DNA from 2 places in the Roseovarius aquimarinus genome. Region 2 is predicted to be linked to the other one. Evidence: riboswitches for the same ligand, from Rfam matches in the RefSeq annotation. Region 2 holds a riboswitch; the other holds the start of a gene.
What was found. A riboswitch is a leader RNA that binds a small molecule or an ion and turns the genes downstream of it on or off. The one in region 2 is predicted to bind thiamine pyrophosphate.
Positions count from the first base shown of each region.

Region 1: linked by a shared signal. The riboswitch ahead of thiM (hydroxyethylthiazole kinase) and the one ahead of ACGRVM_RS10140 (ABC transporter substrate-binding protein) in region 2 are both predicted to bind thiamine pyrophosphate.

Region 1 is NZ_JBIHMM010000003.1:72,150-83,170, reverse strand. It holds gene lspA (signal peptidase II) at 1-2, opposite strand, end outside; gene purH (bifunctional phosphoribosylaminoimidazolecarboxamide formyltransferase/IMP cyclohydrolase) at 29-1,618, opposite strand; gene ACGRVM_RS10965 (heparinase II/III family protein) at 1,644-3,395, opposite strand; gene ACGRVM_RS10960 (RsmB/NOP family class I SAM-dependent RNA methyltransferase) at 3,503-4,762, opposite strand; gene ACGRVM_RS10955 (DUF1674 domain-containing protein) at 4,829-5,017, shown strand; TPP riboswitch at 5,053-5,148, shown strand; gene thiM (hydroxyethylthiazole kinase) at 5,204-5,992, shown strand; gene thiE (thiamine phosphate synthase) at 5,989-6,621, shown strand; gene thiD (bifunctional hydroxymethylpyrimidine kinase/phosphomethylpyrimidine kinase) at 6,618-7,412, shown strand; gene ACGRVM_RS10935 (dihydrodipicolinate reductase) at 7,416-7,778, opposite strand; gene ACGRVM_RS10930 (GNAT family N-acetyltransferase) at 7,993-8,460, shown strand; gene dapB (4-hydroxy-tetrahydrodipicolinate reductase) at 8,475-9,293, opposite strand; gene rbfA (30S ribosome-binding factor RbfA) at 9,380-9,775, shown strand; gene ACGRVM_RS10915 (phosphodiester glycosidase family protein) at 9,768-10,520, shown strand; gene ACGRVM_RS10910 (MATE family efflux transporter) at 10,609-11,021, shown strand, end outside.
Region 2 is NZ_JBIHMM010000002.1:548,575-559,595, reverse strand. It holds gene ACGRVM_RS10180 (diguanylate cyclase) at 1-1,367, opposite strand, end outside; gene ACGRVM_RS10175 (DUF3572 domain-containing protein) at 1,455-1,739, shown strand; gene ACGRVM_RS10170 (HAD family hydrolase) at 1,736-2,434, shown strand; gene ACGRVM_RS10165 (DMT family transporter) at 2,431-3,339, shown strand; gene ACGRVM_RS10160 (trimethylamine methyltransferase family protein) at 3,399-4,961, shown strand; gene ACGRVM_RS10155 (ABC transporter permease) at 5,078-5,815, opposite strand; gene ACGRVM_RS10150 (ABC transporter ATP-binding protein) at 5,812-6,546, opposite strand; gene tenA (thiaminase II) at 6,543-7,214, opposite strand; gene ACGRVM_RS10140 (ABC transporter substrate-binding protein) at 7,211-8,146, opposite strand; TPP riboswitch at 8,276-8,381, opposite strand; gene ACGRVM_RS10135 (hypothetical protein) at 8,542-10,278, shown strand; gene ACGRVM_RS10130 (heme NO-binding domain-containing protein) at 10,350-10,937, shown strand; gene ACGRVM_RS10125 (diguanylate cyclase domain-containing protein) at 11,006-11,021, shown strand, end outside.

The DNA of each region.
Region 1 (11,021 bases), on a different contig from region 2:
ATGTCGCGCCCTTTCGAGGCCTGGGCCATCAGTGGCGGAAGTGGCGCATGCCGGTCAGCACCATCGCAAGGCCGGCCTCGTCCGCGGCGGCGATCACCTCGTCGTCGCGCATCGAGCCGCCGGGATGGATCACGGCGGTCGCGCCCGCTTCGGCGGCGGTCAGAAGGCCGTCCGCGAAGGGAAAGAACGCATCCGAGGCCACGACGCTGCCTTGCGTGAGCGGCGCCGAGAGGCTGAGCGCCTCGGCCATGTCCTCGGCCTTGCGCACGGCGATGCGGCAGCTGTCGACGCGGCTCATCTGTCCGGCGCCGACACCGACGGTCGCGCCATCCTTGACGTAGACGATCGCGTTCGACTTGACGTGCTTGGCGACTTTCCAAGCGAAGAGCATGTCGGCCAGTTCGGCGTCGGTCGGCTTGCGCCTCGTCACGACCTTCAGATCGTCCGGGCCGATATGGCCGCTGTCCTTGTCTTGGATCAGATACCCGCCCGAGACCTGGCGGATCGTCTGGGCGGCCTCGCGCGGATCGGCCATGCCGTCCGTGATCAGCAGGCGCAGGTTCTTCTTGGCCTCGAAGATGCGGCGCGCGTCCTCGTCAGCGCCGGGGGCGATGACGACCTCGGTGAAAATCTGCGCGATCTCCTCGGCGGTGGCGCCGTCGAGCGGCTGGTTGAGCGCGATGATGCCGCCGAAGGCGCTGGTGCGGTCGCAATCGAAGGCGCGTGTATAGGCCTCTTTCAGGGTCGCCGCGCGCGCCACGCCGCAGGGGTTGGCGTGCTTGATGATCGCGCAGGCGGGACCGTCCTCGGGCGCGAACTCGCTGGCTAACTCGAACGCCGCGTCGGTGTCGTTGATGTTGTTGTAGCTCAGCTCCTTGCCCTGAAGCTGCCGGGCCGTCGCCACGCCGGGGCGCGCGCTGCCGTCGCGGTAGAAGCTGGCCGACTGGTGTGGGTTCTCGCCATAGCGCAGCACCTGCGCGAGCCTGCCCGACACGCTGCGGCGGCGGGGCGCGGCGTTGCCTTGCTGCGCGGCCATCCAGGTGCTGACGGCGCTGTCATAGGCGGCGGTGCGCGCATAGGCCGTCATGGCGAGCTTCTTGCGGAAGGCGAGCGTCGTGCCGCCGTGATTGGCCTTCATCTGCTCGAGAAGGGGAGCGTAATCCTCGGTGTCGACCACCACGCTGACGAAACCGTGGTTCTTGGCGGCGGCGCGAATCATGGCGGGGCCGCCGATGTCGATATTCTCGATGCAGGTCTCGTAATCGGCACCGCCCGCCACGGTGGATTCGAACGGGTAGAGATTGACGACCAGCAGATCGATCGCGCCGATGCCGTGCTCCTCCATCGCGCGGGCATGCTCGGCATTGTCGCGCAGCGCGAGAAGGCCGCCATGCACGGCGGGGTGGAGCGTCTTGACGCGCCCGTCCATCATTTCGGGGAAGCCCGTCACATCGGCCACGTCGCGCACCTCGAGCCCCGCGTCGCGCAGCGCCTTGGCGCTGCCCCCGGTGCTCAGAAGCTCGACCCCGTGCGCCGCGAGAGCCTGTCCCAGATCGATCAGCCCGGTCTTGTCGGAGACGGAGAGAAGGGCGCGTCGGATGTGGGCGATATCGGTCATGGGGCGCTCCTGCGTTGCGTGCGTTTCACTCGTAATGGTCGCCGTCTGTTTCGGGATAGGGCGCGTCCTGCGCCAGATCGCGAATGCTGATCGGAGTGTCCTGAGCCTTGGCCAGCGACCATCTGATGCGGCCCGCATACTCCAGCGCGCGCCCGGATAAAACTATCTGTTTGGCCGAACGCGGCTTGATCCGCGATTTTTCAAGGTAAACCGACGGCTCGAGCGTGATTTTCGCGCGCGCATCGGTGCGGAAGACCCAGATTTCGCCGCTGCGCAGCGCGAGCGAGACGGCGGCGCCGCCCATGTCGAGATTGGCGTCCACCTCGGGATGAAGGTGGAAATGGATCTGGTAGGGCACGCCCGTCATGCCCGAGGCATCGAGCGCAGCGTCGAAGCGGCGCTTGTCGTCGGCGCTCAGCGCAAGGAGCATGTCCTCGCCCGCGACGCCGCGCCCGTCGAAGGTCATCTCGATGGTGCGCGCATGGGTCAGCCCGTAGCGGCGCACATAGCCGTCATGCCCCCCCTCGAAGCGTACGCCGTCCGAGGCGCGGCTCATCTGGACGGGCACGTCGCGCGGCGCCTGGGTGAGCCACTCGGCCTCAGCCCCCGGCGCGCCCAGCCGCGCGCTCGACGCGCCGTCCAGAACCAGCGTGCTGTGCGACGGCGTCGCGCGGCCCGCGCGTCGCCAGTCGGGGCCGAAACTCGCGCCCGAGCCGCAATTGACGATGAGAGGACGGCGGCCCGAGGTCAGCTCGAACGCCATGGTCGAGGCATGCGCGCCCGCCGAGGCCGCGCCCGAGGGCGGCGGCGCCGCATCGATGATGACCGACGTGCGCCCGCCGCTCAGCCGCGCATAGCCCATCGCCAGACCGTCCGTGCGCCGTCCCTTGACGGCGCAGGCGGCGAGCGCCGTGTCGAGCCGCCCTTCGAGGCCGCGCCCGCCGCCGTGAAACCGGGCGAGCCCGCCATCCGCGTGGCGCAGCGTGCGCAGCGTCGGCGCGATGCGCCCGGTCGCGGCCGTCAGCGAGGGCGCGTCGATACCCGCCTCGCCCAGCGCCTCGGCGGCCCAGGTGAGCAGGGTGAAGACCTCGAGCAATTCCTCGGGATTGCGCGTGACGAGATGCCCCTCAGCACCGATCAACGCATCGCATTCGCGCCCCAGCGCGCGGGCGGCGGCCTCGGTGTAGCCGTCCATCCCCTCGAGCGCGATCCCGGCATAGATGAGGCCGGTGAGCGCTTCGAAGCGTGGCGCGCCCGGCGAGGCGGCCTGCCAGCGCTTGCCCAGAAAGAGGGTCTGCTGGGCGAGCGAGCGATAGAAGGCATCCGAGGCCGCGCGATCCTGTCCGGCAAGCAGGAAGATCGCGTGGTTGATCCAGCGGATGACGCGCCGCCCGGTCAGATCGGGCGTCCAGCCCTCGCCGCGTCCGCCGCCATAGCGCGCGATCCAGTCTTGCGTCCAGGCTTGCGCGGCATCGCGCGCGGGCGCGTCGCCCGCCGCCGCCAGATCGTCGAGCCAGCCGAATCCCTGCTGCTCGGCGGCGAAGGCGGCATTGGGCGGGGTGATGTCCCAGATGGGCGTGCCGGGCGTCTGGATGAGGTGCCCCGCGAACATGAAATTCCCCGCCGTGAGCTGGCGGCCCCGCGCGAAGCTGCCGATGGTGCGCGGCTCGGGCGAGGAGACGAAGGCCGTCGCGGGCCGTGCCCACGCCGCCCGGCGCGCCGCGATGCGGTTTTGCAGCCGTGTCCATGTCGCGCGGAAAGTGCCCTTGGATGCCATGCGCCTCGTCGCTCGCGTCGTTGCCCCGGGCGCTCTTGGCGGCGCCTCGTCGCGGGCAGACTACCGCGCCCCCGGCGCCAAGTCACCGTGGGATTGACGAAATCTCGTCACATCCGCAGGAGGGCCATGTAAAACCCGTCCATGCCGCCGCGCTCGGCCCAGAAATCGGGCCGCAGGCGGAAGCCGCCCTCTTCCGTGCGCCAGTCCGGGTCGACTCCGGGCAGGGCCGTCGCCTCCGCATCGACCCGAAGGCCCGAATGGCGCGCGAGCGCCTCCTCGATCTGGCATTCGCCCTCGTCCGGCAGGAGTGAGCAGGTGCAGTAGACGAGCCGCCCGCCCGGTTTCAGCAGACCCAGCGCGCGGTCGAGCATGGCGGCCTGAAGCCCGATGAGATCGCCGATTTCCGAGCCGTCGCGCGCATGCGGCAGGTCCGGATGCCGCCGGATCGTGCCGGTGGCCGAGCAGGGCGCATCGAGCAGGATCGCGTCGTACCGACCCTCATGCGTCAGCGCATCCCCGATGACGAGCGCGGCGCCCAGCCCCGTGCGCGCCAGATTTTCGCGCAGCCGCGCCATGCGCGCGTCCGAGATGTCGAGCGCGGTCACCTCGGCGCCCGCCGAGGCCAGTTGCAGCGTCTTGCCGCCCGGCGCGGCGCACATGTCGAGCACCGTCTCGCCCGGCTGCGCGGCCAGGAGGCGCGCGGGGAGCGCGGCGGCGGCATCCTGCACCCACCAGTCGCCCGTCTCGAAACCGGGCAGCGCGCTGACCTGTCCGGCCTCCGCCAGTCGCACCGATCCTGTCGGCAGCACCGTCCCGCCCACGGCTTCGGCCAGTGCGGCGGCATCGCCGCGCGGCGTGAGGTCGAGCGGCGCGCCGGCGAAATGCGCGGCCTCGAACCCGGCGACGGTCTTGGGCCCATATGCTTCGCTCAGAGGCGCGCGCAGCCATTTCGGCAGATGCGGCACGCGCAGGATGGCCCACTCGGCGGGGCCGGCTGCGGCGACCTTGCGCAGGACCGCGTTGACCAGTCCCTTCAGCTTCGCGAAGCGCTTCGAGGCGCCGGTGAGCGCGACGCATTCGTTGACGATGCCATGCGCATCGCCCCCCATGCAAAGCTCGACCGTGCCGAGGCGCAGGATGTTCTGCACGGTGAGGGGCGGCGGCTTGCGCAGATGCTTGGCGAGGATCTTGTCCGACCGCTCGAGCGCGCGGAGCGTCTGGGTGACGAGGCGCTGGGCGCGGGCGCGGTCGGGCGGCGCGAGCTGGCCGAGGGCGCCAGCGGCCAGAAGATCCGACAGGAGGCGATGCTCGCCCAGAACCTGATCCAGCAGATGGGCGGCGGCGGCGCGCGGCGACGGGTGGGACATGGTGGATCCTTGCTGAATGGCGAGGGCGGCGTATATCAGGGGTATGCCGCCGAAGGAACCCATGCCATGACCGACCGTCCCGACACCCGCCCCGATCTGCCGCCCGCCGCGCAGCGCGCGCTGGCCGAGGCCGAGGAGCGCCGCCGCGCCGCCGAGACCGAGGAGCTGCCCAAGGAACTGGGTGGGCGCAAGGACGGGCTTGAGCCCGTGCGCTATGGCGACTGGGAGAAAAAGGGCCTCGCCATCGACTTCTGAGCGCTTGACGCGGGGCTTCGGCCCGACCATTTTCCTCCGTGTAACAGGGGCGTCCGCGATGCGCGGGCTGAGATGCACCCTTCGAACCTGAACCGGATCATGCCGGCGGAGGAAGTTGCGCTGATGCAGGGCCTCGGCTGGCCCTGCCTGTGGCCTGCCCCCGCCCGCCAGACCAGGGGAGTCCAGATGATCGACGCCGGAGACCACCTTGCCCGCATGCGCGCCCGCGCGCCCTTGGTGCAGAACATCACGAATTACGTCGCCATGAATGTCATGGCGAATATCATGCTGGCCGCCGGGTGCAGCCCCGCAATGGCGCATGACGAGGGCGAGGCGGCGGAGTTCGCGGGGCTGGCCGATGCGCTCAGCGTCAATATCGGCACGCTCGATCCGGCGTGGCTGCGGTCGATGGAGGCGGCGGCGCATGTCATGAACGAGGCGGGCAAGCCCTGGGTGCTCGATCCGGTCGCCGTGGGGGCCACGGCGCTGCGCCGCGATGCGGGTGCGCGTCTTCTTGCGCTCAGGCCCACGGTCATCCGCGGCAACGCGTCCGAGATCATCGCGCTCGCCGGGGCCGAAGCCGCGGGCAAGGGCGCGGATACGGCGCATGCGGTGGCGGATGCCGAAGACGCGGCCCGGGCGCTGGCGCTGCAGACGCAAGGCGTCGTCGCCGTGACGGGCGAGGTCGATTTCGTGACCGATGGGGAATCTGCGTGGCGCATTTCGGGCGGCCATGCGCTGATGCCGCGCATCACGGTGATGGGCTGCTCGCTGACCGGCCTCGTCGCCGCCTTCGCGGTGGATCAGGCGCCGCTGGCGGCCACCGTCGCGGCGCTGGCCTATTACGCGGTCGCGGGCGAAGAGGCGGGGCGGCAGGCCAAGGGTCCGGCCAGCTTTCAGGTCGCGTTCATCGACGCGCTTCATGCGCTGACGCCGGACGAGGTGAGCGCCCGCGCGCGGATCGAGGCGGCGTGAGAATCGCCCGCGAGGAACTCGGTCCGGTCTATTTCGTGACCGATGCCGCCGCGCCCGTTTCGGTGCCCGCGCAGGTGACGGCCGCGCTCAGGGCGGGTGTGCGCCTCATTCAACTGCGCGACAAGGATGCGAGCGACAAGGCGTTCGAGACCGAGGCGCGCGCGCTTTTGCGGCTGACCCGCGCGGCGGGCGCGCGGCTCGTCGTCAATGACCGGGTCGAGATCGCGGCGCGCATCGGCGTGGATGGTCTGCATGTGGGTCAGGGCGATGGCGATATCGCCGCCATCCGCGCGGCGATCGGCCCGGACATGATCCTTGGTCTCTCGGTCGAGACCGAAGCGCAGATCGAGCCTGTTCCGCTCGATAGTGTCGATTATCTGGGGGCCGGTCCCCTGCGCGCGACGGCGACGAAGCCGGACGCGGCGCAGCCCCTCGGAATGAAAGGCATGGCGCGGCTCATCGCGGCGGCGCCGCTTCCGTGCGTGGCCATCGGCGGGATCGGGGCGGCCGATGCCGCGCCCTTGCGCCGCGCCGGGGCGGCGGGGATCGCCGTCGTCTCGGCCATCTCGCGCGCGCCCGACATGGAGGGCGCGGCGCGGGCGCTCATCGACGCATGGAGGCAGGCATGATTCCCAACATTCTTTCCATCGCCGGATCCGACCCCTCGGGCGGCGCGGGCATTCAGGCCGATATCAAGGCGATTTCGGCCAATGGCGGCTATGCCATGGCGGTCATCACCGCGCTGACCGCTCAGAACACACGAGGTGTCGCGGCGGTGCAACTGGTCGCGCCCGACATGGTCGCGGCGCAGATCGCCGCGATCCGCTCGGACATCCGCATCGATGCGGTCAAGATCGGCATGCTGGGCGATGCGGCGATCACCGAGGCTGTCGCCGAGGCCCTGGCGGGCCTCGATGCGCCCATCGTGCTCGACCCCGTGATGGTCGCGAAGGGGGGCGATAGACTCTTGGCTGCCGAGGCTGTTACGGCGCTGCGCGAGATCATGCTGACGATTGCCGCGCTCGTCACCCCGAACCTGCCCGAAGCGGCGGATCTTCTGGGTGTTGCCGAGGCGCGGGACCGGACCGGCATGCTGGACCAGGCAAAGGCCCTGCGCGCGCTCGGTGCCCGCGCGGTGCTGGTGAAGGGAGGGCATCTCGGCGGCGCGACGACGCCCGACGTGCTGCTTCATGATGGCGGGGCCGATTGGCTCGACGGCGCGCGCATCGACACCGCCGACACGCATGGCACGGGCTGCACGCTGTCATCTGCCATCGCGGCGCATCTAGGCGCGGGGCGCGCGATGCCCGAGGCTGTGGCGTCGGCCAAGGCGTTCATCACCGGCGCCATCATGGGCGCCGAGCGGCTGGATGTGGGGCAGGGTCATGGCCCGACCCATCACTTCCACGCCCTCCATTAGGCTCTATTTCAGCGTCAGATCCGCGCTTTGCCCGGTGCCCTGGTCCGAAATGAAACGGATCGTGTCGCCCTTGATGCGCACGGCTTGGCAATTCGGATCGAGCCGGTCGCCGCCCCAATAGAGGTCGCGGCAGAAATAGCCGTCCTGCCAGTTCCAGGCGCCGGTGACGGGATAGCCGAAGGCACGCCCCTTGATATCGCCCGAGGGCGAAACGGCGACGGAGATGCCGAACCGCGTGAGATCGCGCCCGGACGTGGCGGCGACGAAATCGTCGCGCGTGGTGATCTGTTCAAACGCCTCGGCAGCGGCGGGCGCGGCGACAAGCGCGACCGAGAGCGCGCAAAAGGTATGAGTGACAGAGCGCATGAGACAGCTCCTTTTTATCAAGTTACGGCATAAATACGTGCCGCGCGGCACGGCGGATCATCCCGCGCGCTCGGGTGAGCGGTTTGTCGCCTGCGCGATGATCGACCTTTCCCGCGCCGTTCGGGTTGACGAGGGCCGCAACTTCATGTCAGGCGCGCGGCTTTCATGATGCAATCCGGTGCGCTGGCGCCGGACCGAACGGACGGAAGGACCTATGCCACTCACCCTGCGCCGCAATCGCGACCGCGATCTCGCCCCGCTCGCAGCGATGCTGCGCGATGAGGACATCCCTCTGCTCAACCCCAATGCGAAGGTGCCTTTCGACGAGACGGAGTGGCATCAGAAATGGCTGGGCGACGCCGAGGACGTGTCCTTCTACCTTGTCGATGGCGCGGGCCGCGACGTTGGGTTCTTCGCCCTGCGCGAGGGCGTGGGGCCGGAGGTGCGGCATCTGACCTATGTCTATCTTGCCGAAGAGGCGCGCGGCGGCGCCGGGGCCGAACTGACCGAGCGGGTGGAGGAGGCGGCGCTGGATCTCGGCGCGCTGGTGCTGACCCTCAAGGTGGAGCTCGACAATGCGCCGGCGCTCAACGCCTATCTCTCGGCGGGATACGAGGAATTGTCCCGCCGTCAGGGCATGGCGACGATGCGTCTCGATCTCGAAGGACGGCACACGGGATAGGCGCGCGCCGATTCCTACCCGTCGCCGAGGCCCAGCACGTCCAGCATGTCATAGGCCCCCGGCGCACGGCCTTGGCCCCAGAGCGCGGCCTTGAGCGCGCCCCGCGCGAACACCGCCCGGTCCGTCGCGATGTGGCGCAGCACGATGCGCTCGCCGGCCGCGGCGAAGATCACGTCATGCTCGCCCACCACGTCGCCGCCGCGGATGGCGGCGAATCCGATATGGCCCCGCTCGCGCGGGCCGGTGATGCCGTCGCGGCCTCGGTCGGCGACGCGGCCGAGCGCGACGCCGCGCCCGGTGGCTGCCGCCTCGCCCAGCATCAGCGCCGTGCCCGAGGGTGCATCGACCTTCTGATTGTGATGCGCCTCGACGATCTCGATGTCGAAATCCTCGTCCAGCGCCTTCGCGACCTTCTCGGTCAGCATCGTCAGCAGGTTGACCCCGAGGCTCATGTTGCCTGCCCGCACCTGAACCGAATGCCGCGCGGCGGGAACGAGCGCCTCGAGCTCGTCGTCGCTGAAGCCGGTCGTGCCGATCACATGCACCGCGCGCGCCTGCGCCGCGAGCTTGGCGAAGGCGATGGTGGCGGCGGGCGCGGTGAAGTCGATCACGGCCTGCGCGGGGGCGAAAGCCTCGAGCGCGTCGTCCGTCACGGTGACGCCCATCGGCGCGCCGCCCATCGCCTCGCCGACATCCTTGCCGATCCATTCATGTCCAGGCCGCTCGACCGCGCCGACGAGATGGGCGCGCCCGCTGGCGGCGACGGTGCGGATCAGCATCTGGCCCATCCGGCCCGATGCGCCTGTCACTGTGATGCCCGGTCCTGCACTCATCGCGTCGTCCTTTCGCTGATTGCCGCCCTTGATAGCGCCCGCATCGGCGCTTGGCAAAGGGCGGCCGAGTGACTAAATGCGGGTCCATGGCAAAGAACAAGTTTCATGACGGCCCCGGCCCCTCGCAACGCCAGCTTCAGGTGGGCGAGACGGTGCGGCGCACGCTGGCCGAAGTGCTCGCGCGCGGCGACATCCACGATCCGGACCTCGCGCGCATGTCGGTGACGGTGGGCGAGGTGCGCATGTCGCCCGACCTCAAGATCGCCACCGCCTACGTGATGCCGCTGGGCGGCGCGGGGCAGGAGGATCTGCCCGCGCTTCTGGCCCGCAACAAGGGCGAGCTGCGCCGCGTCGTCGGCAAGAAGCTGGGCCTGAAATTCGCGCCGGACCTGCGCTTTCGCCTCGATACGACCTTCGATCAGATGGACGAGACGCGGCGTCTTTTCTCGCGCGGGGATGTGCGGCGGGATCTGGATGAATAGGCCGGCGCGGGCTGCCGCGTTCGCCGCCGCGCTGCTGGTGCCGGGGCTGGGTCTGGCCGCCGACTGCCGGAAGGAGAGCTTCGAGGGCGCGGATTATGTCCTGTGCGACGTCGATATGGCCGTCGAGGATCTGCGCCTCTTCCTCAGATCGCCCGAGGGCGAGACGCTCGGCAGTTTCAGCCGCGTCAGTGCCATGCTCGAGGAAGAGGGCGCGGCGCTCGGTTTTGCGATGAATGCCGGCATGTATCACTCAAACCGCCGCCCCGTGGGCCTTTACGTCGAGGATGGCGAGGCGCAGGCGGGTCTGGTCACGCAAGCCGGGCCGGGCAATTTCGGTCTCGTGCCGAACGGCGTCTTCTGCATCCGCGAGGGCCGGGCCGACGTGATCGAGACGCTGCGCTTCGAGGCGGAGGCCCCCGCCTGCCGTCATGCCACCCAGTCGGGTCCGATGCTGGTGATCGACGGCGCGCTCCATCCGCGCTTTCTCGAGGACAGCGACAGCCTGTATGTCCGCAACGGGGTGGGCACGAGCGCCGACGGCAGCCGCGCCGTCTTCGCCATTTCCGAGGATGCGGTGAATTTCCACAGCTTCGGGCGCCTTTTCCGCGATCATCTCGGGCTGCCTCAGGCGCTCTATTTCGATGGCAATATCTCGCGGCTCTACGCGCCCGAACTGGGCCGGTCGGATATCGGGTTTCCGATGGGGCCGATCGTCGGGACGGTGCTGAGCGCGCCCGAGGACTGACCCGGCCTCCCTAGGCTTTTGCCCAATTCGCCTTAGGTTCGCCCAAGGGCGGCGCATCGGGCCGCCGGTCTGATCCGGGATTGCCTGCATGAGCGCCGAGAAAACCCTGAATGACGGCCCGGTCGGCCGCGCGCTCTGGTCCGTCAGCGCGCCCATGACCATCGGCATTCTCGGGGTGCTGAGCGTTGGGCTGGCCGATGCGTTCTTTCTCGCGCGGGACGGCGAGACCTCGCTGGCGGCGATCGGCTACGTCTTTCCGGTCATCACGGCGCTCACCTCGCTCTCCATCGGCCTCTCGGCGGGCACGAACACCGTCATCAGCCAAGCTATCGGGCGCGGCGAAGACGCCGAGGACCGCCGACGCATGACGCTGCACGCGATGTCGCTGGCGCTGGCGCTCGCCTGTTCGGTCTCGCTCCTGATCTACCTTCTGTCTCCCTACCTCTACGGCGCGATGGGGGCCGAGGGCGAGGTTCTGAACAAGATCCTCGGCTACATGCG
Region 2 (11,021 bases):
GTGTTGCGCCCGCGCGCCTTGGCCCGGTAGAGCGCGCGGTCCGCCTCCTCGAGAATGGCCTCGACGTGACGCTCCGCGCGCGCCTCGCCGAGTTGCGCCTCGCCCAGGGCGACGCCGATGCTGACCGTGACATGCGCAGGCTCGGTCTGTCCCCGCAGCGCGATATCCGCCTCGCCGATGCGCCGGCAGAGGCGATCGGCGGCGCGGCGCGCCTCGCTCCCGTCGGCGCCGGGCATCACGATCAGGAATTCCTCGCCGCCGATACGCGCCACGAGATCGACCTCGCGCACGCTGCTTCCCAGAAGATCGGCGACATGACACAGCACCCTGTCGCCCGCCGCGTGCCCCATCCGGTCGTTGATGCGCTTGAAATGATCGAGATCGGCCAGCATCACCGCAAAGCCCGAGGCCCCGCCGTTCTGCCGCGAGGCGAGCCCCTTGAGGAACGGCATGGCGAAGCGGCGATTGTAAAGCCCCGTCAGCGGGTCGATCATCGCCGCGCGCAGCCCGTCATGGAGCCGCGCGCGAAGCTGATCGACCGCCTGCTTGCGCTCGATCTGCCGTGTGAGGCGCAAGGCCAGCTCGCTCATGTCGGCGGGACCGGCGATCACGTCGCTCGCCCCCATGTCGAGCAGGCTGGCGGCGAGCGCGCGCGCCTCGTTCGGCAAAAGGCAGACGATGCGCCCATGCCGCGCTTCGGGCGCAGCGCGCAGCTCGGCCATCAGCTCGAGCGCCGTGTCCTCGGCTATGGCGGGGATCGTCAGCACGAAGACATCCGCCGCCGGGGCTCCCTGCGCGCCGGCGATGGGCGCCCCGGTCTGGACCGCGCTCACATGATGCTTGCAGGCGCCGCGCAGACGCGTGCGCAGCGCCATCGCCTCGGCCATGGACGGCCCCAGAATGGTGATGCGCCCAGGCCGAAGCAGGACGCCCGGCGCCTCGCCGAAGCCGGCGGCGCGGTCGGGTCCGGCATTGAGCCGCATGTCCTGAAGCGCGAGATGCTGGCGCAGAAGCGCGCGCAGCCGAGCCAGCATCACACGTTCGTCCACGGGCTGCGCGATCACGTCGTCTGCGCCCGCCTTCAGCGCCGCGACGCGCGCGGCGGCGGTGTTTTCGGACAAAAGCACGACGACCGGCACCGACGCGAGATCGGGGCAGGCGCGGAGCGCGGCGATCAGGGCCTCGCCGCTCATGTCGCGGGGCGCGGCGCCGAGGATCACGAGATCCGGCACGAGATCGCGCGCCGAGGCCAGCGCCGCCGCACCGCCTGAGGCCTGATGCACGTCGAAATGCGCCGCCGCGAGCTTGACCTTCAGCACGATCCGGTTGGTCGCCACGGCGTCCACGATCAAAATTATCCCCGACATGGGCGGCCGCCTTTCTGACTTGCCCTATTCTCAGTGCTGACTATCCGTGCCAGAAGTTAAGAAAACCTTTCCGGGATTTTCATCATTATGCCTGACACGCGGGAATTCGCCGATACGGTCGCGCTCAAATGCCTCGCATGGCTGATCGCGAATGACGATCTGAGACCTGTTTTCATGGGCGCGACGGGCGCGGGCGAGGATGATCTGCGCCGCGGCGCCTCCGACCCCGATTTTCTCGCGGCTGTCCTCGATTTCTTAACCATGAACGATGAATGGGTGATCGACTTCTGCCGCGACGCCGGTCTTGCGAACGACGCGCCGATGCGCGCGCGGGCGGATCTTCCGGGCGGGCGCGTGGAGCATTGGACGTGAGCGGCGCGCCCATCGCCGGCATCGTCTTCGATAAGGACGGAACGCTCTTCGACTTTCATACGACATGGGCCGTCTGGACGCGCGATCTGCTCACCCAACTGGCCGAGGCGCATGGCGGCGACGCGGCGCGTCTCGCGCGGGCGATCGGCTTCGATCTCGAGACCTGCGCATTTCGCCCCGACAGCCCGGTGATCGCCTCGACCAACCGCGAGGGGGCCGAGATCCTCGCCGCGCATCTGCCCGGCGCCACTGCGGACGGCATCGAGGAGCATATGCGCCTCGGCGCGGCGGATGCACCGCTCCAGCCCGCCGTGCCGCTCGCGCCCTTTCTGGGCGGTCTGGCGGAGCGCGGGCTCAAGCTCGGGCTCGTCACCAACGATACCGAATACGGTGCGCGCTCGCACCTCAAGGGCGCGGGCGTGCTGGGCCAGTTCGATTTCATCGCGGGCTACGATTCGGGCCACGGCGCCAAGCCTGCGCCCGGCCCCTTGCTGGCCTTCGCGCGCCAGCACGCCCTCGATCCCGCGCGCTGCGTGATGGTAGGCGATAGCACGCATGATCTGCGCGCCGGGCGGGCGGCGGGCATGTGGTGCCTCGGCGTTCTCACCGGCATCGCCGAGCGGGACGAGCTTGCGCCGCTCTCGGATGCGGTTCTGCCCGATATCGGCCATATCCCGGCCTGGCTCGACCGGTGACGCGTCATCCGCTGTTCGGGCTGGCCCTCGCGGCCTTCGGAGCCTTGGTGCTGACGCCCGATGCGATGTTCCTGCGCCTGTCGGAGATGTCGGGGCCGCAGATGATGGGCTGGCGCGGCATCTTCATGGGAAGCTCGCTCACCCTCCTGTGGCTGCTGACCAGCCGGACGCGGGGCGCGGATCTCGCGCTTCTCGCCAGCGGGGCGGGGATCGCCATTGTCGGCTGCCAGTTCGTCAATTCGGCCCTTTTCGCCCTCGGGATCGGCGCGGCGCCCGTGGCGATCGTCCTTTTCGGTGTTGCGACGACCCCGATCTGGGCCGCGCTTCTGGCCTGGGCCTTCCTGGGCGAGCGCACGCCTCTCGCCACATGGATTACCATCGCCGCCGTCTCGATCGGGATCGGCATCGCCGTGCTGGGCGGCGAGGAGATGGAGGGCACGCCCGGCGCGGTGCTTTTTGGCGCGGTGGCAGGGCTGGGCGTCGCCATGATGCTGGCCGCGAATTTCGTCGTGCTGCGCGCGCGCCCCGCGCTGCCCATCCCGCTTCTCATCGGGCTCGGCGCGCTCTGCGCCGGCGCGGCGGGCGTCACGGCGACGGGTCCCGCGCAGATGACGGACGGCAATGTCTGGGCCATCGCCATCACCGGCTGCATCATCCTGCCGGTCTCCTTCCTGTCGCTCTCCATCGCCTCGCGCCATACGGCCGCGGCGAATGTCAGCCTGCTTCTGCTGCTTGAGACGGTGCTCGGCCCCGCCTGGGTCTGGCTGGTGCTGGGCGAGACGCTGACGCCCCGGATGCTGGTGGGCGGCGCGGTCGTCGTGGTGGCGATCGCCCTCTATCTGCTGCATGCGCGGCGACGGGCGCGGCGCGGTCCGGCAAAAGCGACACAGCTTGCCGCAAAGTGAATATCTCCGAAACGCGCGCCGTGCTTCGATGGACGTGAACCGCGCGGGAGGGGTGACCCATGGCCGAGGATTTGAAACGCAGACAGCGCAGCGGCGGGCGCGCCGGGAATACGGGCCGCCGCGGCACCGCGGTGATCGAACAGATGCCCTGGGCGCCGCCCATCAACATCGACCGCCCGGTCGAGCCGCTGGACGAGGCGGGCGTCGCCGCCATCCATGACGGCGCGATGCGCATCCTCGAGGAGATCGGCATCGAGATCCTGAACGCCGAGGCGCTTGAGGTCTTCCGCGCCTCGACGGGCTGCACCATCTCGGGCACGAACCTGCGCATGGGCCGCGATTTCGTGATGGAGGAGATCGCGAAGGCACCCGAGACCTGGACGATCACGCCGCGCAACCCGGCGCGGCGGATCACCATCGGCGGGCGGCATCTCAATTTCGGCAACGTCTCCTCGCCGCCCAGCTATTGGGACATGAAGCTCGGGCGCAAGGTGACCGGCACGCGCGAGATGTGCGCGAATCTCCTGAAGCTCAGCCAGTATTTCAACTGCATTCACTTCGTCGGCGGCTACCCGGTCGAGCCGCAGGACATCCATCCTTCGGTGCGCCATCTCGACGTGCTCTACGACAAGCTGACGCTGTCGGACAAGGTCGCGCATGCCTATTCGCTGGGGCGCGAGCGCGTCGAGGACGTGATGGAGATGGTGCGCATCGCGGGCGGGCTCAGCCATGCCGAGTTCGACGCGGCGCCGCGCATGTACACCAACATCAACTCCACTTCCCCGCTCAAGCATGACGAGCCGATGCTCGACGGCTGGATGCGTCTCGCGCGGCGCGGGCAGGGCCTCGTGGTGACGCCCTTCACGCTGGCGGGCGCGATGGCGCCGGTGACGATGGCGGGCGCGGTGGCGCAATCGCTGGCGGAGGCGCTGGTCGCGGTCGTCCTCGCGCAGCTCGTGCGCCCCGGCGCGCCCTGCGCCATCGGTACCTTCACCTCGAATGTGGACATGAAATCCGGCGCCCCCGCCTTCGGCACGCCCGAATACATGCGCGCGACGCAGATGACCGGCCAGCTTTGCCGCTTCTACAAGCTGCCCATGCGCGCGAGCGGTGTCTGCGCGGCCAACGTGCCGGACGCGCAGGCGACATGGGAGACGTCCAACAGCCTCTGGTCGGCGGTGCAGGCGGGCGCGCATATGGTCTATCACGCGGCGGGCTGGCTCGAGGGCGGGCTGATCGCGAGCCCCGAGAAATTCGTGATGGATTGCGAGATCCTCCAGCATATCCAGCGTTACATGGACCCGAGCCTCACCGCCACCGGCCCGGACGAGATCGCCGTCGAGGCTATCGCGGAGGTCGGCGATCAGGGCCATTTCTTCGGCATCCAGCACACCCAGGACCGCTACAGCACGGCCTTCTACCAGCCCTTCCTGAGCGATTGGCGCAATTTCGAGGCCTGGGAAGCCGCGGGCGGTGTCTGGACCCCGCAGCGCGCGCATCAGATCGTGCAGGACATCCTGGCGAGTTTCGAGGCGCCGCCGATGGACGCGGCCATCCGCGAAGAGCTCGCCGATTTCGTCGCGCGGCGCAAATCGGAGGGCGGCGCGCCGACGGATTTCTAGCGCGGCACCGGGCGGCAGTCCGGGCTTGAGTATTTATCCCAAGATGAAGCAGGGGGCCGCGCCTTGGCTTCATCTTGGTGGAAATACTCACTCGCCGTTTTCACCCGGGCGCGCGCTCAGCCGGTCTTGTCGAGCGTCGCGCGGCAGGCGCGGTCCACGGCGGCATGGAGCAGGACCGCGAAGAGCGCCAGCACGATGAGCGCGGCGAACATGAGGTCCGTCTTGGCCCGGCCGTTCGCCAGCAGCATGAGGTATCCCAGCCCCTTCGACGCGCCCACCCATTCGCCGATGATCGCGCCGATGGGTGCATAGACGGCGGCTAGGCGCAGCCCCGAGGCGAAGCCGGGCAGGGCGGCGGGAATGCGGATATGGCGCATGATCCGCGCCGGGCTGGCGCCCATGAGCCGCGCCATGTCGAGCCAGGCCTGCGGCGTGCGCATCAGCGCGTCGAAGAAGGCCGATGTGACCGGGAAATAGATCACCAGAAGCGTCATCACCACCTTGGAGCCGATGCCGAAGCCGAACCAGAGCGTGAGGATGGGCGCGAGGGCGAAGACCGGCACGGCCTGGCTGAAGATCAGCATGGGCCGCACGAGGCTCCGCGCGATGGGCGATGCGGCGAGGCCGATGGCCGTCAGCCCGCCGAGCAGGGCGCCGAGCGCGAGGCCCGCCAGCACTTCGATGGCCGTGATGCCCGTGTGATAGGCGATGAGCGCGCGGCTCTCCCACAGGGTTTCCGCAACGCGCAGGGGACCGGGCAGGATGAACCGCGGCACGCCCGTGAGGATGACGAGCGCCTGCCACGCGGCGAGCGCGACGAGGGCCGAGGCGAGGATGCTGGCGGCGCGGCTCATGACGCGCCCTCTGCGGCGCCGCGCAGGCTGGCCAGAAGCGCACCTTGCGTCTCGAGCGTCGCCGCGTCGGTCACGGCGCGCGGCGGCGCGCCGGGCGGCGCGGGCCAGAAGCGCAGGCCACCCTCTTCCAGAAGCGCGATCGCCGTGCCGAGCCGCGCCGCCTCCGAGGGATCATGCGTGACCATCAGCACCGTATGCGGCGCAAGTAGGCGCGCGGTCAGATCCTGCATCTGCGCGCGGGTGCGCGCATCGAGCGCCGAGAAGGGCTCGTCGAGCAGGATGACCGGGCGGTCCTCCATGAGCGTGCGGGCGAGCGCGGCGCGCTGGCGCTGGCCGCCCGAAAGCTGGTCCGGCTTCTTGGCGGCATGGCTTGCAAGGCCGACCTCGTCGATGAGCGCGGCGGCGCGCGCGGGTTCGGGCGCCTCCCCGCGCAGCCGCGCGCCCAGCATCACGTTCTCGGTCACGCTGAGCCAGGGAAGCAGCAGATCGCTCTGGGACATGAGCGCGACGCGCCCGCCGAGCGACGCGCCGTCGCTCGCCTCGATCCGCCCCGAGAACTCCGCCTCGTCCGCGATCCCGGCGATGAGGCGCAGGAGCGTGGACTTGCCGATGCCCGACGGCCCGAGAAGGCAGGTCCAGCCGCCCGCCGCCACATCGAGTGCGATGCGCGGCAGAACGGAGGCACCGGCGATTGTGGCGCTGCCCTCGAAGGTGATGCCGGGCGAATTCATTGCGGCAGGGCCATGCCCCAGAAGTCGATCTCGAGCCGCGTCGCCGTCTCGAACCTGTGCTGGAGCGCCTGCCAGCGCGGCGCGGTCTGGGGCGACGCGCCGAGCCGCCGGTCGATCGCCCCGTCGAGGAGCCTGCCCGTCTCATGGCACATCTGCTGATACCCCTCGCCGGCATAGGTCTCGATCCAGCCGGCATAGGGCGTCCCGGTCTTGGCGCCGGCAAGCCGCAAGCCGATCTCGCCATAGCCGAGCACGCAGGGCGCGAGGGCGGCCAGAAGATCGAGGAAATCCCCCGAATGGCCCGCATCGAGCACGTAGCGCGTATAGGCGATGTTCTGCGGCAATTCCTCGGCGGCGAAAAGCGTCTCCTCGTCCAGACCCTCGGCGGCGCAGGTGGCGATATGGAGCGCGATCTCCTCGTTCAGCAGCGCGTGAAGCGTGCGCGCGGCGAAGCGCATCTCCTCGACCGTCTCGGCCTTCGTCACCGCGAGCGCCCAGGCGCGGGAGAAATGGATGAGGAAGACGTAATCCTGAACCATGTAACGCAGGTAGGCCTCGCGCGGCAGGCTGCCATCGCCAAGCCCCTGCACGAAGGGATGATGCGTGTAGCCGTGCCATGGCCCGGCGGCACCCGCGCGCCAGGCGGTGAAGGTCTCGCCATACATCAGCGCGCGCCCGGATCGACGGCCAGCTCGGAGACGGGCCGGATGCCTTCGATGAGGCCCGCGCCTTCCATGAAGGCCTCGAACTCGGCATAGCGCGCGGTATCGACGGCGGCGGGGCGCAGCGCGAAGCGCGGCAGGGTGTCGGTCCAGGCCTTGGCGTTCAGCTCGTCGTCCAGCTCGGCGCCGGTCTTCTTGAAGATGTCCCAGCTTTCCTCGGGGTGGTTGACGATATATTGCGTCGCAAGCTGGGTCGCGCGCAGGAAACGCGAGATCACCTCGAGATCCATGGTTTCGGGGTTGGCGACGTAGATCAGCTCGTCATAGGTCGGAACGCCCTCTTCCTCGATGAAGAAGCATCTGCCGGGCGTGCCTTCGATCTCCATCTGGTTCAGCTCGAAATTGCGGTAGGCGCCGATCACCGCATCGACCTGTCCCGACATGACCGAGGGGCCGAGCGACCAGTTGACGTTGACCATCTCCACATCCTCCGCCGAGACGTCGTTCGCCGCGAGAATCGCCGTCATCAGCGCCTCCTCGACGCCCGCCACCGAATAGCCGACCTTGCCGCCGGCGAGGTCCGAAACCTGCTGGATGGGGCCGTCCGCGCGCACCAGAAGACAGTTGAGCGGGCTGGCGATCAGCGTGCCGACGCGGATGAGCGGCAGACCCTCGGCCACCTGCATGTGAAGCTGCGGCTGATAGGAAATGCCCAGATCGGCCTGGCCCGCCGCCACCATCTTGGGCGGGGAGGAGGCATCGGCGGGGGCGACGATCTCGACGCTCAGGCCCGCATCCGCGAAATAGCCGCGCTCCTCCGCGACGATGATCGGGCCGTGGTTCGGGTTGGTAAACCAGTCGAGCACGAGGGACAGCTTGTCCTCGGCGGCGGCGGGAGCGGCGGCGAGGAGGGCGGCGGCGAGGGCGAGGCGTTTCATGGTGGTCCCGTTCGGTCAAGGGCCGGTCGCGGGCGGGGCGCTGCCCCGATCTGCCCGCATGGCCGCGGTGAAGTCTTGGCCAGCAGGGCGGGGAGGGGCGGAAATGCGCGTGGGCCTGCACTCTTGGGGTGCATTGCGGTCTCCGTTCCCTCCGCCGGTACTGACCGGATCAGGTTCGATGGGTCGGCGCGATGCCTCTCAGCCCCGGCAATGCGGAGCACCCCAACGGATAGATGTGATGTTAGACTTGGCCGCGCGCGGGTGCAAGGCGGCATCCTCCAAGGGGTTCGCTGCGCCAGAAATGTTTGCCTGAGACCGCCCGCGCGAAATCGCCCGTTCAGGTCGCAGGCCAAAGCCGCTATCCTCGCCCCGGCAGGACAAAGAAGGGCCGGAACATGAGCGCCACCTCCGAGACCGCAGTCGCGCGGATGACCTATACGCTGGTGGGGGCCGTCATCGGCCTTTGCGCCTATCTGCTGATCGAGATCGTGCCGGACGCGCTCGGCGCCGGGCGCCTGTCCTTCTGGATCGTCTCGCTCGGCCTCGGGTTTTTCGCCGTGCTGCTGGGGCTGATGGGGCCGGTGCGCCTGCCTGCGGCGGCGGGTGCCGCGCTGGCCCTCGCGTTGCCGGCCTCGCTCCTGTTCTTATGGGCGAGCTTTCGCGCCGAGACGCCCGGCGATGTCGTGGAAGGCGGCTATGCGCTGCTCGCCTATTGCTACCTTCTGTCGATCCCGGTGCCCTTCATCGTCGCGCGGCTTCAGCATCACGGCGGCTGGCGGCATTATGGCCTTCTCTTCGACGCCGCGTGGGAGCTTGTCGTGCGCATCGCTTCGGCGGTGCTCTTCGCGCTGGTGGTCTGGGCGGTTCTGCTCCTCTCGGACCAGCTTCTGCAACTCGTCGGGCTCGGTGTGATCGGCGATCTCATCGCGCTCGAGCCCGCGCCCTTCGTCATCACCGGCGCGGCGCTGGGCCTCAGCCTCGCCATCGTGTTCGAGCTGCGGGACTATGTCTCGCCCTTCCTCGTCATCCAGCTTCTGCGTGTCTTCCTGCCGCCGCTCCTGCTGGTCGTCGCGATCTTCATCGCGGCGCTGCCGCTGCGCGGGCTGGGGAGCCTCTTCGGGCAGCTTTCGGCGGCGGCGATCCTGATGGGCGTGACGCTGGCCGGGGTGACGCTCATCACCACGGCGGTGCATCGGGACGATCCGCAATCGGTGCACGGCCCGCTCATGACGGGTGCGGCGCGGATGCTGGGCCTTTTGCTGGTCGTGCCGGCGCTCCTCGCGCTCTGGGCGGTGTGGCTGCGGGTCGATCAATACGGGCTGACGCCGCACCGTGTGGCGGCGCTCGTCGCGGCGGGTATCCTGTCGATCTATGCGATCGGCTATGCGGGGGCGGTGCTGAGGCAGGATGCGTGGCGCGCGGCGCTGCGCCGGATCAACCGGCTGATGGCGCTTGTCACGATCGGTGTCGCCGCCGCCTGGCTGACCCCGCTTCTGAATGCCGAGAGGCTCGCCACCGCGAGCCAGCTCGCCCGCGCCGAGGCGGGCGCCGCGCCCGAGGACCTGCCGCTTTGGGAGCTGGCGCACGAGTGGGGCCGCGCCGGGGCCGAGGGCCTCGCCGCGCTCGAAGAGACGACCGAGCCGGGCTCGCCCCTCGCCGAGCGGATCGCGGCGGCGCGCACGAGCGAAAGCGACTGGGACTACCGCCGGCCCGCGCGCAGCGACGAGAGCATCGCGGGCCTCGTGCCGCTTCGGCCCGCAGGGGCCGAGTTGCCCGATGGTGCGCTAGACGGCCTGCCGGATTATGAGCGCGATTTCATCCGCCGTGCCTGCGCGCAGCGTCTGGCGGGTGGCAATCCGGGCTGCGTCATGGTCGTCGGGGCGTTCGAGCAGGAGGCCGCGGAGGCGCAGGTGATCGGCTTTTTCATGGTCTCGCCCGCGCAGGCGGTGATCCAGTCCTACGCGCTTGTGGACGGTGCGCTCGAGAGCCGGTCCGGCCTGCGCGATCTGTCGCGCCGCAGCGCCGCCACCGCACGGGCGCAGACCCTCACCGACATCTTCGAGGGCCGGTTCGAGATCGCGCCCGCCCGCCGGCAGGTGCTCGAGGTGGATGACATGCGGCTGATGCCGTAGCCCTGCGAATCTTCGTGAATTCTTAACATCCTTGCGCCATCCATGATGCGGCAGATGTTTTGGAGGCCGTGATGCACGGGCTGGTCAATCGGGCGATCGAGCGATTCGTGCGCGACACCTACGGGCGCGAGGTCTGGGGCGTGGTCGTGGCCAATGCGGGTCTGGAAATCACCGAATTCGAGCCGTTGCTGGGCTACGACGAAGCGATCACGCATCGCCTGCTCGATGCGCTGGCCCTGCGGCTGGGGCGTCCGTCCGCCGATATTCTCGAGGATCTGGGCACCTATCTCGTCTCGCACCCCAAGCTCGAGGCGCTGCGCCGCCTTCTGCGCTTCGGCGGCCCGACCTTTCCCGAATTCCTGAACTCGCTCGACGATCTGCCCGCGCGGGCGCGCCTCGCGGTGTCCGACCTCGTGCTGCCCGATCTGGAGGTTTTCGAGAGGGGCGGCGATGTCTTCACCATCGAATGCCATAGCGGCGCGCCCGGCTTCGGTCATGTGATCGTCGGCCTCCTGCGGGCGCTAGCCGACGATTACGGCGCGCTCGCCCTGCTCGAGCACAAGGGCATGGAGCGCGGGCGCGAGATCGTCGAGGTGCGGCTCCTGTCGGCCCGCCATGCCAGCGGGCGGCAGTTCGATCTGGGAGCGAGACCGCAATGACCGAACCGAGGACGCAAAGCCCGGGAACACCCCTGCCGGACCCTGCCGGGCCCATCCCATGCGCCGCGATGATGGATGCGCTTT